2 regions of the Photobacterium sp. DA100 genome follow, and region 2 is predicted to be linked to the other one. Evidence: riboswitches for the same ligand, from Rfam matches in the RefSeq annotation. Region 2 holds a riboswitch; the other holds the start of a gene.

Region 1 (8,053 bases), on a different replicon from region 2:
CGGCGAGATTGTCCTGAACATGATGAACCAGGACGGCGTGCGCAACGGCTACGATCTCACCCAACTCAACATGGTGCGTGAAGTCTGCCATGTACCGCTCATTGCCTCCGGCGGGGCCGGTGAGATGGTGCACTTTGCCGATGCCTTCAAGCAAGCGAATGTCGACGGCGCCCTCGCCGCATCGGTATTCCACAAACAAATCATCAATATCGGTGAACTCAAGCAATACCTGAAACAACAAGATGTGGAGATCCGCCTATGAGCCTAGCAAGCAGTATCAATTGGGACAAAGTAGACGGCTTGGTTCCGGCGATTGTCCAGGACAACACCAGTGGCCAAGTCCTGATGCTCGGCTACATGAACGACGAGGCCCTGAGTAAAACCCTCGAGACAAAACAAGTCACCTTCTGGTCACGGACCAAAGCGCGCTTGTGGACCAAGGGCGAAACCTCGGGCAATGTGCTTCAGCTAAAAAGCATCAAACTCGATTGCGATCAGGACACCCTGTTGGTGAAAGTCGACCCTATCGGCCCGACCTGCCACCTGGGTACCACCACCTGTTTTGACAATGACACAGCAGAAGAAGGACAGGTCGAGCAGCCTGCCCTGGTGTTCCTTCATCAACTTGAGCAGATCTTGGCTGCTCGTAAAGGTGCCGATCCTGAATCGTCCTACACTGCCAGCCTGTATGCCCGTGGTACCAAGCGGATTTCGCAGAAGGTGGGCGAAGAAGGGGTTGAAGTCGCGCTTGCGGCAACGTCGGGTGACAAGGCGGAGCTAGTCTGTGAGTCAGCCGATCTGATCTACCACTTGTTGGTACTGCTGCAAGATCAAGGGATGTCCCTGTCGGATGTCACAGCCAAGCTGCAAGAGCGCCACAAGTAGCCGTAACAATGGTCCCAATAAAACGAAGCCCAGAATAATCTGGGCTTCGTTGCTTATCGAACAGGATATGGTAGAAAGTACCAATTACCGGCCGAGCGCTTCTTTATAGTGCTTGCGGCACACGGAAACATAGCGGTCATTGCCGCCGATTTCGACCTGGTCGCCGTCGGCAATCGCCTTGCCGCTGGCATCTTGGCGGATCACCATATTGGCTTTGCGGCCGCAATGGCAGATGGTTTTCAATTCAACCAGTTTATCTGCCCACGCCAGCAAATAACGGCTGCCTTCAAATAGCTCACCACGAAAATCACTACGCAAACCATAGCAAAGCACCGGAATATTCAGCTTGTCGACGACTTCTGTTAATTGGTACACCTGCTCTTTGGTCAAGAACTGGCACTCATCAATTAGCACACAGTCAACTTTCTTGGTTGCATTCATATCCTGCAGACGAGCATAGAGGTCATCGCTGGTAGTAAACAACTCAGCATCTTCTTGCAAACCAATTCGCGAGCTGACCTTGCCTTTACCGTAACGGTCATCAATTGCAGCGGTGAAAATCACCGGCGTCATGCCGCGCTCGCGGTAATTAAAAGATGACTGCAATAATGTTGTCGACTTACCCGCATTCATTGCCGAGTAATAGAAATACATTTGGGCCATTAAGCTTCCCTAGTAATACGATTGGTGCGTGAAAAATCAGCCGAGATGCTACAGAAAAGCCCTTCAGATTGAAAGGAGCAAGCTCATCTTCTTTGTGACCAATTGAGATTAAATTAAAGAAATTTGGGCTAACTAGCGAAAATAAAAAAGCCTGTATCAAATACAGGCTTTTTTCTTCAGCATGACATCAGCATTACGCGTTCGCAGCCGCTTCCTGAGGGCGGCGTGCAAGCCAGTAAAGCGCCACGCAAGCCAGAGCGAAGGCGACGGTTGCCGACATGAACGAAACAGCGAGAGAGCCTGTAAAGCCCAGTACCAGGAAGCCAATAGTCGATACCGCAGCCACAGCCAGCGCATAAGGTAGCTGGGTCGATACGTGATCAATGTGGTGGCAGCGAGCACCAGTCGACGACAGGATAGTCGTATCGGAAATTGGCGAGCAGTGATCGCCAAATACCGAACCGGCCAATACCGCGCCAAGCATCGGCAACATCAGCATAATGTCGGTGGCAGCAGCCAGATCACCGGCAATCGGCAACATAATACCGAACGTACCCCACGACGTACCGGTCGAGAATGCCATCAGGCCTGCTAGCAAGAAGAGAATCGCCGGCAGCATCATTGGGTTAATGCTACCCTCAACCAAGGTCGATAGGTATTTACCCGTCGCCATGTCACTGATCACCGAGCCAATGCTCCAAGCAAACAGCAAGATCAAGATCGCGCCAAACATCGACTTGGCCCCAATCCACAGGGTAGAGGCCACATCTGCCATTGGAATGCGCTGGCGGAAAACAGGGATAAGGGCAGCAGCCAAACCAACCAGGCCACCGTATACCAGAGACATACCCACATCTGTATTCTCGAACGCACCCAGAACGCTAAACGCGAGACCATCCGCCGCCAAGGCCTGGTAGCCGGTAAAGAGCATAAAGAAGAACGTTGCCACAATCAGGGTTACGATTGGCATTACCAGATCGGCAACACGGCCATTCTTGCTTTCTTCAATTTCCAGTTCGTCGTTCAGATCCTTGGCACGGCTGTCTACATCCCCCTCATCGAATCCACGGCAGTGACTCGCTTCCAGCTCGTGCTTTTTCATCGGGCCCACATCAATTTGGAACCAAGCCACGACAAACACCATCAACAGAGCGAATACCGCATAAAAGTTCATCGGCGCCAGCTGCATGAATGCCCCTAGCGGCGAGTATTCTGTCACCCCGTGCGAAACCAAAATACCGCCGATCAAGGTAATAATGTATGCCCCCCAGCTTGAAGCGGGCATCAATACACACATTGGTGCGGCAGTAGAGTCAAGGATATAGGCCAATTTGGCACGGGAGACATAGAACCGGTCAGTCACCGGGCGGGAAATCGAGCCAACGGCCAAACTGTTGAAGTAATCATCAACAAAGATAAATACACCCAAGAACGCAGCCAACAGTTTAGCACCGCGCTTACTCTTGATTTTCGTCTGGGCCCATTCAGCAAACGCTCGAGTACCGCCAGAAAGTGTCAGCAAGGCAGTGGTCATACCCAGCAAAATAAGGAAAGCAACAATACTCATGTTCCAACTGTTGATGGCACCGTCTTCAATAAACAGCCCTTCAACCGTGGTACCGATATAGCTGGCCGTACCACCGACAGAGAAATCCGTCAGCAGGAATGCGCCCAGCAGGACACCGACACCCAATGAAACTAAAACACGACGAGTTAGGATAGCCAAGCCCAGCGCAACCAAAGGAGGCAACAACGACATGGCGGAATGTGAAAAATCTACAATATTCATGATCTCGACTACAACCGATCCTGGTTGGAGATCTACTGCTTAACACGACATCTTGTCGTGTATAGAAGAGCATAAGGAAGAGAAGTTACCCTTTTCCGACTCCACAGTAGCGCTCCATAGTTAATGTAATTATATACTATGGCAGTGTTGACCCTATTCGGTGACAACCCCAGCAAGCAGGCTTGATACTCCACGCTTACTTCGGCATCGGCTCCTTTCGTAAATCCTCATTGGAATCACCCTAAGATTTACTACTAATAGACGATGCGCCTCTACCCTTAGTCTAGGTATGGTCAATTCTACGGAATAGATATCCAAATGCAATAAGTTAAGATGAAAAAAATCACAAAAATAGTGAATAGTCTTGCCATAGAGTACGAAAATCATCCACTTAGTGACAAATTATTATACCTTTCACATATGAAATTGATGGCAAATATTTATCAGCTCCCGTAGATTTTGGATAAGAATATTTACTTATCTTGACCATTACAATTTATTACAAATGAGAAATGAACCAGATAAATTGCAAAAAATTAAATAAACCCTTCATTTTTTATTTGGCATCACTGTATTAAAAGTATTATTATTGCAATTATTGAATCGTCACTGCTATTATTAATTTATAGTTTTAGGCCTACAGGAAATAAAAAATGTCTGATGCAATGAAAGCGCTACTTAACCTTCGCAGCCTTCGCGCACTTTCTCGTGAATATTCTCTTGAGCAACTACAGGAAGCGCTAGAAAAACTTCAAACCGTTGTTTCTGAGCGTGAGGAAGCAGAAGCAGAAGAGCTTGCTAAAGAAAAAGAACGTACAGAAAAACTAGCCCAATACCGTGAAATGCTTCTTGCTGATGGTATTGACCCAGAAGAGCTTCTAGCCACACTAAATAAAGCACCAAAAGCAAAGCGTGCGCAGCGTCCAGCAAAATACCGTTTCATCGATGAAAATGGTGAAGAGAAAACTTGGACTGGCCAAGGTCGTACTCCAAGCGCACTGAAAAAAGCTCTGGACGAAGGCAAGTCTCTAGAAGATTTTGAAATCTAATATTTCAAATCATCTGTGATAATCATCGAAAAAACCCGGCCATGCCGGGTTTTTTTTTAAGATAAACCGCTGACAAGCACCAAAAACCAAGTCATTGATTCAAAAGAAAAAGAAAGGGGGCACCAAACCGCAAAGCTCAATTTCACCCAACAACTTACTTCCCTCCCCTCTATTACTAACGATTATTTTAATTTCACCCGATGGCAAAAAAATAAAGCGTGATTTTCCCCGCAGCATAAAAAACCAGACCTATTGGTCTGGTTTTTTGTCATTTTTGGGGATTAGCGAATTTGATCAGCCAAATGGCTCACGGCCAAGGCGAAATAATGCGAACGATTCCACTTGAGCAACGACTGATAATTACCATAAATCAAATAGGCACGGCCTTGTTTATCATCAGGTTGAATAAGCCAGGCATCTATTTCAACACTCGGCAGGGCCTTGCCGTTGAGGCGTCGAACACCTAATTGCTGCCATTCAGCCAGACTACGGGCTTTGCTCATTTCTACACCAAGCAATGACTCATCAATAGAAGCGGGTAAAGAAACTTGCCGCCCCCAGGTATATTGGTCATCCCAGCCGGCTTTATTCAAATAATTCGCCGCAGAGGCAAAAACATCGGCCTCCGTCTGCCAAATATCAATCCTGCCGTCATTGTTGCCATCGACGGCATACGACAGGAATGAGGTTGGCATAAACTGCGGTTGGCCCATGGCACCCGCCCAAGAACCCTTCATATCTTCAGGGCTAATATGGCCGGCATCCAATATTTCCAGTGCCGCCATCACCTGTCCGCGGAAAAACGCTTCGCGCCGACCTTCATAGGCTAGCGTGGATAACGCTTCAACCACATTATAATTCCCCATCAAGCGGCCAAAATTACTTTCAACCCCCCACAAGGCAACTATAAAGCGCGGTTGCACACCGTACTGCTCACCAATTTTATCCAACATAGATTTATGCTGGCGATATAGCTCATTTGCCTGTTTTACTTTCCAAGCAGGCACCGCACGGGGAATATACTCATCCAGAGTTAATTTACGCTCCGGTTGATTTTTGTCCGCTTTTACCGCACGCTCGACAAACGTTATGCCATCAAAAGCAGAGTTGATAATCGACTCCGAAATTCCATTTTCCCGGGCTTCTACTTTCAGTCCTTCGACATATTTATCAAACCCCTCATCGGCATAGACAACCGATGATAATCCTAACCCTAAGGCCACTAAGGCCGATATCAATCGCTTATGCATAGTTTATCCTTGGCTGCTGGCGGCTTTATCCGCTTTGTACTGCACGAGTAAGTTTGGCACGGGAGGCGGCACCTGCAGGTAATATCCGCTCTCCTTGAGATCCGCTTTTACTTTTTCTATATCGGCCTGTGCCAGCTTATGTCGTTCCTCTAACTTAAGTACCATGACAAATTGTGGCGTACCAAATGTTTTCAACAAAACTTCAGGCACGGCTGAAAAGTCGTCTTTGTTGTTGATATAAAGATAGGTGTTGTCTTTTTTGGGGCTTTTGTAAATTGCACACAACATATTGTCGGTAACCTGTTCGTTAATTTCGCTATTTTGTCAGACAACAATTCACCGGGATCATTCCCTACAGATGGGGGAGATCGCCTACTTGATGAGACGGTTGTCTGAATTTCCAACGCAAAAGCAAGGATAGCTTGCTGATATACGCTTTGGAATATAACATGCAAGTTACCCAAGAGATAACGTTCCCGAACGACTAATTTATCGGCAGTCATTAGCGCGCATGACAAAATCTGCAGAACTCAAAGGGGGCTCATTCACCCTCTCGGCCCTCCACCTCGTGGACGGCGACATACAGCAAGCAATCAACTTTCTCAAAGATAAAGTTGAACAGGCTCCTCATTTCTTTTCCGCCGCTCCGATCGTCATTGATGTCAGCCAAGCCGGAAATAAGCTGGATTTTGCATTGCTAAAAAGCCAGGTTCACGAAGCCGGCATGATCCCTGTGGGGATCAGTGGCTGCAAGCAACCGGAGTTGCAACAACAGGCCAAGCAGGCTGGATTCGCGATTATGAATGCAGCCAAACAGGCAAAAGCCGCCGAACCTGTGATGACACCGACAAAAATCATAAAAAATCCAGTTCGGTCAGGACAGCAAATTTATGCTAAAAATAGTGATTTGATAGTACTTGGACATGTCAGTGCGGCAGCTGAAATCATCGCCGATGGCTGTATCCATGTCTATGGCACCCTTCGGGGCCGTGCTATCGCTGGGGCCAGCGGTCAACAAGAGGCAAAGATTTTCTGCCACAACTTACAGCCTGAGCTCATTTCAATCGCAGGGAACTATTGGTTAAGCGACAAAATTCAACAAGAGTTCTGGGGAAAAAATGTCGTTATCTCGCTTGCTGAAAACAATTTGAACATAGAGCACATGACTCTATAAGGTTTAATAAGGAATTTAAGATGGCACGTATTATCGTTGTTACCTCAGGTAAAGGTGGCGTTGGTAAAACTACCTCGAGTGCAGCTATTGCATCGGGCCTTGCGCTAAGCGGCAAGAAAACAGCGGTGATCGATTTCGATATCGGCCTGCGTAACCTTGACCTCATTATGGGCTGCGAACGCCGAGTCGTGTATGACTTCGTCAATGTGATTAATGGTGAAGCCAACCTCAACCAGGCACTCATCAAGGACAAGCGTGTCGACAACTTGTATGTCCTACCCGCTTCACAAACCCGCGACAAAGATGCCCTGAGCCGTGAGGGCGTTGAGCGTGTGTTGAATGATTTGGCAGCAATGGACTTCGAGTTCATTATTTGCGACTCGCCCGCGGGTATCGAAACCGGCGCGCTGATGGCGCTGTACTTTGCCGATGAAGCCATTGTCACCACCAACCCAGAAGTCTCTTCTGTACGTGACTCAGACCGTATTCTAGGCATTCTCGACTCCAAGTCTCGCCGTGCCGAGCAAGCGGATGAGCCGGTGAAGACTCACCTGCTACTGACCCGCTACAACCCTGCCCGCGTCACTCTGGGCGAGATGCTAAGCGTTGGTGATGTTGAGGAAATTCTGCACATACCGCTGCTTGGCGTGATCCCAGAGAGCCAAGCCGTACTGAATGCCTCAAACAAGGGTGAGCCGGTGATTTTCGATAAAGAATCGGACGCTGGTATCGCCTATGGCGACACCGTTGCCCGACTACTGGGTGAAGAGCGCCCGTACCGCTTCCTTGAAGAAGAGAAGAAAGGCTTCCTAAAACGTCTGTTCGGAGGATGATAATACGATGGCATTGTTAGAATTCTTCCGCCCCAAGAAACCAACGACTGCCAGTGTAGCCAAAGAGCGCCTGCAAATTATCGTTGCCGAACGCCGCTCTGCCGATCAGAGTGCACCTAGCTATTTACCGCAGTTGAAGCAGGATATTCTGGATGTGATCCGCAAATACGTCCAAATCAGTCCAGAACAGGTCACCGTTAATCTCGATCAGAAAGAAGAAGACCTTTCCGTTCTTGAGCTCAACGTTACCCTGCCGGACGAAGACAAGTAAACTGGCTGGCTCCATATCCGAAAAAAAGCCCCGCTCGATAGTTGAGCGGGGCTTTTTATTTCCGGGCGCATAGCAAAAACGACTTAGCCTTATTTCGACTGCAGCAAAGGTAGCACTTTGCTTTCAAACAGCGGTTTAC
Region 2 (8,053 bases):
GTACAGCAATCTCTGCTGCAGTATATGCAATTCACGGTACTCTCGGCTGGCTGGCTGTCGCTATCATGGGGGCGCTATGGCCGCTATTGGTACTCACCGGTATGCACCGGGTATTTACCCCAACGATTATCCAGACCATCGCGGAAACGGGCACGGAGGGCATGGTAATGCCGTCTGAAATCGGTGCAAACATCGGTATGGGTGGTGCGTGTTTGGCTGTTGCGTGGAAAACCAAAAATATTGCACTTAAGCAGACGTCTATGGCGGCGGGGGCATCGGCACTGATGGCGGGTATCTCTGAGCCTGCACTATACGGTGTGCTGGTTCGTCTCAAGCGTCCACTAATTGCTGCGCTGATCACGGGCTTCATAGTTGGTGGTCTGGCGGGCATGGCCGGTATTGCCAGCCATTCAATGGCAGCTCCGAGCTTGTTCACCAGTGTTCAGTTCATTGATGTCAACGATCCGATGAGCCTGGTATGGGTACTGGGTCTGATGGCATTGTCAGTCGTCCTGTCATTTGTACTGACGCTTATCCTAGGGTTTGAAGATATCCCTAACGATGAGGATGAAGCCAGCCCGACAGCGGCAAAAGAGTCGGCGAAAGAAAACGCTGAAGAAATCGAAACACCGGTGCCAGCAAAACCTGCTACGGCCTAGTGCTCCCTGAAGAGTAAAACGGGCCACCTCAGAATGAGGTGGCTTTGCGGCAATTAGCGGTAACGTGCGGTAATTAGCGACACAATTAAGAGGCAAACCATGTCTGATATTACATTCCCGCAAGGGTTTCTATGGGGCGGCGCAATTGCGGCCAACCAATCTGAAGGTGCTTACCGCGAAGGCGGCAAAGGGCTAACCACTGTAGATATGATCCCTTACGGTGAAAACCGGATGCCGGTTAAGCTGGGCCAAGTTGATAAGGTTGAATTAGACGCGGACGAATTCTATCCAAGCCATCAGGCCATTGATTTCTACCACCGTTACAAAGAAGACATCGCGATGTTGGCCGAAATGGGTTTCAAGGTGTTCCGTATGTCGATTGCCTGGGCACGTATTTTTCCAAATGGTGATGAAGAAACCCCGAACCAGGCCGGTATTGATTTCTACCGTTCTGTTTTCGAGGAGTGCAAGAAATACGGCATTGAGCCACTGGTGACCCTTTGCCACTTCGATGTCCCGATGCACCTTGTCAACGAGTACGGCTCTTGGCGCAATCGCAAGATGATTACTTTCTTTGAGCGCTATGCCCGCACGTGTTTCGAAGCGTTTGATGGCTTGGTGAAATACTGGCTGACGTTCAACGAAATCAATATCTTGCTAGCAAGCCCGTTCTCTGGTGCCGGTATTGCTTTCCAGGAAGGCGAGAACCACGACCAGGTTAAATACCAAGCGGCGCACCACGAGTTGGTAGCCAGTGCGCTGGTGACCAAGATCGCCCATGAAATCAACCCGGAAAACCAGGTTGGTTGTATGCTGGCTGGTGGCCAGTTCTACCCGTATTCGTGCAAGCCGGAAGATGTTTTCACGGCGATGCAGAAAGATCGTGAAAACCTGTTCTTTATTGATGTCCAGTCACGCGGCTACTATCCGTCTTACGCCCAGAAAGTGTTTGATGAAAAAGGCGTGAAACTGGAAATCCACGAAGAAGACTTCGACATCTTGAAAAATACCGTCGACTTCATTTCATTTAGCTACTACGCATCCCGCTGTGCATCTGCCGATATGAACGAGGGTAACACCAGTGCGGCAAACGTGGTGAAGTCGATTAAAAACCCGCACCTAGATGCCAGTGACTGGGGCTGGGTGATTGACCCGCTTGGTCTGCGTATCACCATGAACACGCTGTATGACCGCTATCAAAAGCCGTTGTTCTTGGTTGAAAATGGCCTGGGTGCCATCGATACCGTTGATGAGAATGGTGTGATCAACGACGATTACCGCATCGATTACCTGCGCGCTCACGTTGAAGCAATGAAGGATGCGATTGCCGATGGTGTGCCGTTGATGGGCTATACGCCATGGGGCTGTATTGATCTGGTGGCGGCGTCTACGGGTGAAATGAGCAAGCGTTATGGCTTTATCTATGTCGATCGCGATAACGAGGGCAACGGTAGCTTGGATCGCACCCCCAAGAAATCCTTCTACTGGTATAAGAAAGTCATTGCGAGCAATGGCGAAGATCTAGCTTAAGTGTGTTCTGTTGTCTGAGGGGAAACCTCTGACAGTTTGCCGGTAAGGCCCACTCTGCTCTTACCGGCTTTTTTGTATATTATTTCACATCATCAAAGGTTGCACTTTCGAGCAACGCAGCGATGGTGTCTTCGAAGCTCATGCCGGCTTCTTTGGCCGCCATCGGGAAAACACTGCGGGTGGTCATTCCCGGTACTGTATTCATCTCGATCAGGCAGATATCGCCGTTGTCATCCAAAAACGTATCAACCCGGCCCCAGCCCCGGCACCCCAGAGTCTTGTAGGCTTCAAGTGCTGCGCTCTGCATGGCTTCTTCTTGCTCGGCAGTCAGGTCTGACGGACAGTGGTAGGTTGCACTTTGATCACCGAACTTGGCGTTCCAGTCGAAGAAGGTATCTGATTTGATTTGTACAACAGGCAATGGCTTGCCATCAAGGATGGCACAGGTGTATTCACGCCCGGTGATGAATTGTTCGACGAGGATGTCATCGTCATATTCAAAGGCATCAACCAGTGCATTGAACAGCTCTTCTGGAGAGGAGGCTTTAGATACCCCGATACTGCAGCCTTGATTGAGGGGTTTGACTACAACCGGGTAGGAAAGATCCGCCAGTGTTGTTTTGATGGTATCGGTTGGCGTGTGCTTGTTGACTTTGATCCAGTCTGCTGTCGGCAGGCCATTGGCACGCCACACTTCTTTGGTCTTAAGTTTGTTGAGGGAGATGGAAGAGGCCAGGAGGCCACTGCCGGTATAGGGGATTTTGAGTAAATCCAGAAGGGCTTGGATATGTCCGCTTTCCCCCATACCGCCGTGAAGGGCAATGAAAACCTTGTCGAGGTTGAAGAAGCCCTGCAAGGTGATGTCTATGTGGCGAGGATCAATCTTGATAGCCTCATGGCCCAATGACTCAACGGCATCGGCAATGCAATTGCCAGACTTTAATGAGACTTCGCGTTCGCTAGACTCACCCCCATATAATATTCCGATTCTCATGGTATTGTTCCGATTAAGCTCTGCAGTGGAAAGTCGTAAAAGAAAAAGCAAGCAATTATTTGCGTGTAAGTGCTTGTATACCCAGAAAGTTTTAGTCACTGGGAATAGTAATATTAAATCGCGTGTATAGTGCGCGGTGGCTTATTGTAATGATTTGCTCTTGTGGTTGAATTTTTATGCCCAATAAATTTGACATTGTGCATAATTTTTTCTTCACCGGCAGAGCCGGATGGCTTTTTTTTGACCAGGGAAGAAGGGCGTCGGTGCGGTTGGGGGCTGTGATGTGTATTGCTCTTATTTGGCAAGCAAGCTGAGTCGCTAAGCAATAACATCTAAAAAAAGAGCAAGGCCATGGCCTTGCTCTGAGGAGGGACGATCGGTGCGCTTTAGCTCGTTACAGGCTCGGCAGCCATAACTGGCTTGCTCTTGCGAACGGCAAAGGCGCAGAATGCCAAGAACCACAGGCCGCTGACAGCCACACCGGCCCATGCCGAGTGGGTGTAGCCAATGGCGAGGTAACCCAGTAGAGCACCGAAAGCAACCGAACAGGCGTACGGTAGCTGGGTCATAACGTGATCCATATGGTGGCAGCCGGCACCGGTTGCCGACAGAATACTGGTGCTGGAAATTGGTGAGCTGTGATCACCAAATACCGCACCAGCCAGAACCGCTGATAGCATCGGCAGCAGCAGCGCAATGTCACTGGCCGCGGCAATATCACCGGCTAGCGGGAGCATGATGCCGAAGGTGCCCCAACTCGTGCCGGTCGCAAAGGCCATGGCACAAGATAGCAGGAAGACAACTGCAGGCAGTAGCTCAACCGGCAGGTTGCCGTTAGACATTGAAGCTAGGTAGATGCCGGTTTGCATATCGCGTACAACCGCACCAATCGTCCAGGCGAAGAACAGGATGATAATCGCAGGCATCATGGCTGAAATACCCTGCGGGGCCGCCTTCATCCAGGTACCCGCATCCAGTTTCAGACGCAGGGCAAGAGCGATAGACACCACCAAGCTGCAGATCGCACCGTACACCAGCGATGAGCCGACATCGGTGTTCTCAAATGAGCCGAGCACACTGAAGGCTTCACCGTTGGCTGCCAGTACATCGGCACCCGACTGCACCATGAAAAATACCGTTGCCATGGTCAGGGTCAGGATCGGCAATACCATGTCGATCATACCGCCTTGGGCAGATTCCGGCGCCTCGACGTCCAAGCCAGCAGGCTTGCCTTTCGACTCATCCCATAGCTTGCCTTCTAGCGCCCACTTCTCATGTTTGCGCATTGGGCCGATATCGAGCTGGAATGCAATCACACACAGCACCATCACAAGCGTGAATACCGCGTATAGGTTCATCGGCATCATCTCGACAAAGGCAGAGATAGGGCTTTGGTCGGTCACGCCATGCGCCACCATGATGCCGCCAACCAGGGCGATGATGTAGGCTCCCCATGATGAGATAGGCATCAGTACACAAACCGGAGCTGCAGTGGAGTCGAGCAGGTAGGCCAATTTCGCGCGTGAAATATTGAAGCGGTCGGTAACCGGGCGGCAGATTGCGCCGACTGACAGGCTGTGGAAGAAATCGTCGATAAAGAAGATGAATACCATCAGGCCGGTGAGTGATTTGGCACTGCGGCGGTCTTTACAGCGTACCGCTGCCCAGTCGGCGAAGGCCTGCGTTGCCCCCGAGACACTCATCAGGCTGATCAGCGCGCCGAGCAGCAGCATGAAGATGATCATGTTGACGTTGTCGCTGTTCATCGCTCCGTCAGCCCACACAATCGCCAGCACTTTGCCGACTAGGTATTGCAGAGACTCAAGCGGTGAGTATTGGTTTAGCATCAAGGCACCGGCAAAGATACCTGCTCCGAGGGAGAGTAAAACCCGCCTGGTGGTGACCGCAAGAATAACAGCCAGCATGGCAGGGACTACGGACATTAGCGAGTCCGAAAAATCGACAAGGTTCATGATCTCATCACACCTACAACTTAAAGGTGGAGATCTACCGAAAGGAAGTGTAACTAAGACGCAGAAAGGTATGACTTGTTACCCCTTCAGGTAGCGCTCCATAGGTAAATACTATGGCAGTTCTGTGCCTATTCGACACAGACCCAGCGACTGAGTTGATGGCTGCAGTCACTTCGGCGCTGACTCCTTTCTCCGGCTTCACAGGTATCACCCTCTGCTCGGTTACTCTTAGGCAGCGCGCCTCTACTGATTTAGGGTTTATCACCGTCAATCCTACTGGATTATGGCAATAAGTCTAACATTATATACGGCTGAATAATTATGTCAGCTAATAATAAGCTTTTTTCATCTTTATCATCAGAACCTTGGTTTGAAGCGTTGGCCCTTTTTCTCTGATTATCCCTATAACCATTGCTGGTTTTATTTTTTTAAGGAGCTAACGTGTTTTCTCGCAAACACTTTGAATTGATTGACAAACCTACGTTCTTCGGGGCGCTGGGGATGTTGATCTCGGTTGTGGTGCCTTTGCTGCTGTTTCCGGCGCAAGGGGCAGAATGGATTGCTATCGCCAAAACGTTTATGACCGATAAGCTCGGTTTCCTCTATCTGGCGCTTGGTGTCGGTGCATTTTTCTTTATGATCTATATCGTTTTTTCCGATATCGGCCAAATCAAGCTGGGGGATCCCGATGAACAGCCTGAGTTCACGACGGCCTCGTGGGCAGCGATGCTGTTTTGTGGCGGGATCGGGGCCAGTATTCTGTATTGGGGTACGATTGAGTGGGCTTATTACTACCAGGCACCGCCGTTCCAGCTTGAGCCGGGGAGCGAGGAAGCGGTGCGCTGGGCGGCCACCTATGGCTTGTTTCACTGGGGGCCGATTGCCTGGTCTATTTATTTAGTGCCAGCCTTGCCGATTGCCTATTTCTTCTACGTCCGCAAGCAGCCTGTGCTGAAGGTATCGGCAGCCTTGATGCCGGTGATCGGTGAGGCCCGCAGTTACGGCTGGCTGGGTAAAGTTATCGATGTGCTGTTTATCTTTGGCTTGCTGGGTGGTGGTGCCACGACACTGGGTCTGGCTGCCCCGTTGATCACCGAAGGTGCCAATTACCTATTCGGTGTGCCTAAAGATACCGTCACTCAGGTGATTGTGCTGATGATCTGTACCGCGATTTTCGCCTACTCGGCTTACGCGGGGATGGAGAAGGGCATCAAGCTGCTCAGCAATATCAACTTCTGGGGAGCCCTGGGCCTGCTGGCTTTCATTCTGGTGGCCGGTCCGACGATTTTCATGCTGGAAACCGGCTTGGATTCATTAGGCCGTATGTTGTCGAACTTCTTTGTCATGGCAACATGGGCTGAACCGTTCGGCGGCTATGGCTCGTTTGAAAATACCCACTTCCCGCAGGATTGGACGATTTTCTACTGGGCGTGGTGGCTGGTATTTGCCCCGAGCATGGGCTTGTTCGTGGCGAGGATTTCCCGTGGCCGTACCATTAAGCAAATGGTCACCGGTTCGATCTTCTTCGGTTCGATGGGCTGCTTCCTGTTCTTCATGATCTTGGGTAACTACGGTTTGTCGCTGCAGCTATCCGGTGCGCTTGATGTGGTCAGTATTTTGAACACGGAAGGGGCGACCAAGGCGATTTTCTCAATCCTTGAGCAACTGCCGTTCAGTACTTTGGTCATCGCGGCGTTTACCCTGCTGTGTTTGATTTTCACGGCCACGACGTTTGACTCGATCTCCTATATCTTGGCTTCAGTGGTGCAGAATAACGTGACCGAAGATCCGATGCGTTGGAACCGCCTGTTCTGGGCGTTTGCCTTGTCATTCATGCCGTCTGTACTGTTGTTCATGGGCGGTCTATCGACGCTGCAAACGGCGGCGATTGTCGGTGGTTTACCGCTGTTGGTGATTGCTGTAATGCTGATGATGTCGGCTGTGAAAGCGGCAACACTCGATTTGACCCATCAGGAAGGCTATGAAGATCCGGTGATCAATATCGAGGAGCTACCTGATGTTGACCCATGGTCGAAGGAAGGTATGGCTCTGACCAAGTTCGAGGAGCTCAAAGAGATCGCTATGGCAGCGGCAGATGCTGAGCGTGAAGCGCTCTATAAAGTATGGAAGCTGAAGAAGAAAATCCGCGCCGAAGCAGTGGCTAACGGTGAGTCTGGCATGGACTTCAGTGATGCGCCGCAAGAGCGGTTGGATCATCTCCAGCAGTTGATGGACGATGCCATGACAGCCAAAGAGAACAAACTGGCTGCTTCGGAAGAAGCGCAGGAAGCCCGCAAGGTGTTCAACGAGCTGATGCGTACTCGTTTGGAAGCAATGGTCGAGCAGGAAGTGTAAGTAAGTACTGACCTGTAATTTTAAAAATGCCGAGTCGTTTGACTCGGCATTATTGCTCCTAATGTTTTTGCTAGAGCAGGCGTTAGATCTGATCGACCACAGCCCACACGGCAGCCAGTACATCCTGGCCGAAAGCAACGCTTCTCTCCGGCGACCAGCCATAGAACTCATCGGGGTGGCTGATGTGATCCTTAAAAGGCATCTCGATAGTGTAAGACAGGCATTTGAATTGCTCGGCTACCCAGTTGGAGCCAATGGTCAGGTTGGCTTTGCCCGGTTCGTCTTTATCGTAGCCATGGGCAACCTGGAACTCTGGGGTGATAGTGAGCAGGGCTGCTTTGAAGGCGTTTTCCAAAGCGGCATGTCGCTCATTGTAAGACGGGATCCCCTCGCTGCCTGCGACGAAGTTATACGGGATCGCCTCGTCACCGTGGATATCGAGGAACATGTCGACACCAGTAGCGAGCATGCGCTCGCGAACCAGGAAGACTTCCGGGCTCTTCTCCATTGATGGGGTTTGCCATTCACGGTTGAGGTTGACG

The links. A riboswitch is a leader RNA that binds a small molecule or an ion and turns the genes downstream of it on or off. The one in region 2 is predicted to bind lysine.
Region 1: it holds a riboswitch for lysine, as region 2 does, so the genes downstream of both, PTW35_RS04975 (Na+/H+ antiporter NhaC family protein) here and PTW35_RS18030 (Na+/H+ antiporter NhaC family protein) in region 2, are expected to answer to the same signal.

The regions. Positions count from the first base shown of each region.
Region 1 is NZ_CP119423.1:976,158-984,210, reverse strand. It holds gene hisF (imidazole glycerol phosphate synthase subunit HisF) at 1-262, shown strand, start outside; gene hisIE (bifunctional phosphoribosyl-AMP cyclohydrolase/phosphoribosyl-ATP diphosphatase HisIE) at 259-885, shown strand; gene PTW35_RS04980 (thymidine kinase) at 970-1,548, opposite strand; gene PTW35_RS04975 (Na+/H+ antiporter NhaC family protein) at 1,742-3,337, opposite strand; lysine riboswitch at 3,437-3,620, opposite strand; gene PTW35_RS04970 (H-NS family nucleoid-associated regulatory protein) at 3,991-4,386, shown strand; gene PTW35_RS04965 (lytic murein transglycosylase) at 4,668-5,636, opposite strand; gene PTW35_RS04960 (YcgL domain-containing protein) at 5,640-5,924, opposite strand; gene minC (septum site-determining protein MinC) at 6,148-6,810, shown strand; gene minD (septum site-determining protein MinD) at 6,831-7,643, shown strand; gene minE (cell division topological specificity factor MinE) at 7,651-7,914, shown strand; gene rnd (ribonuclease D) at 8,004-8,053, opposite strand, start outside.
Region 2 is NZ_CP119424.1:69,719-77,771, forward strand. It holds gene ascF (PTS cellobiose/arbutin/salicin transporter subunit IIBC) at 1-659, shown strand, start outside; gene PTW35_RS18020 (6-phospho-beta-glucosidase) at 759-2,189, shown strand; gene PTW35_RS18025 (D-alanine--D-alanine ligase) at 2,269-3,183, opposite strand; gene PTW35_RS18030 (Na+/H+ antiporter NhaC family protein) at 3,570-5,156, opposite strand; lysine riboswitch at 5,240-5,410, opposite strand; gene PTW35_RS18035 (BCCT family transporter) at 5,598-7,511, shown strand; gene PTW35_RS18040 (M14-type cytosolic carboxypeptidase) at 7,594-8,053, opposite strand, start outside.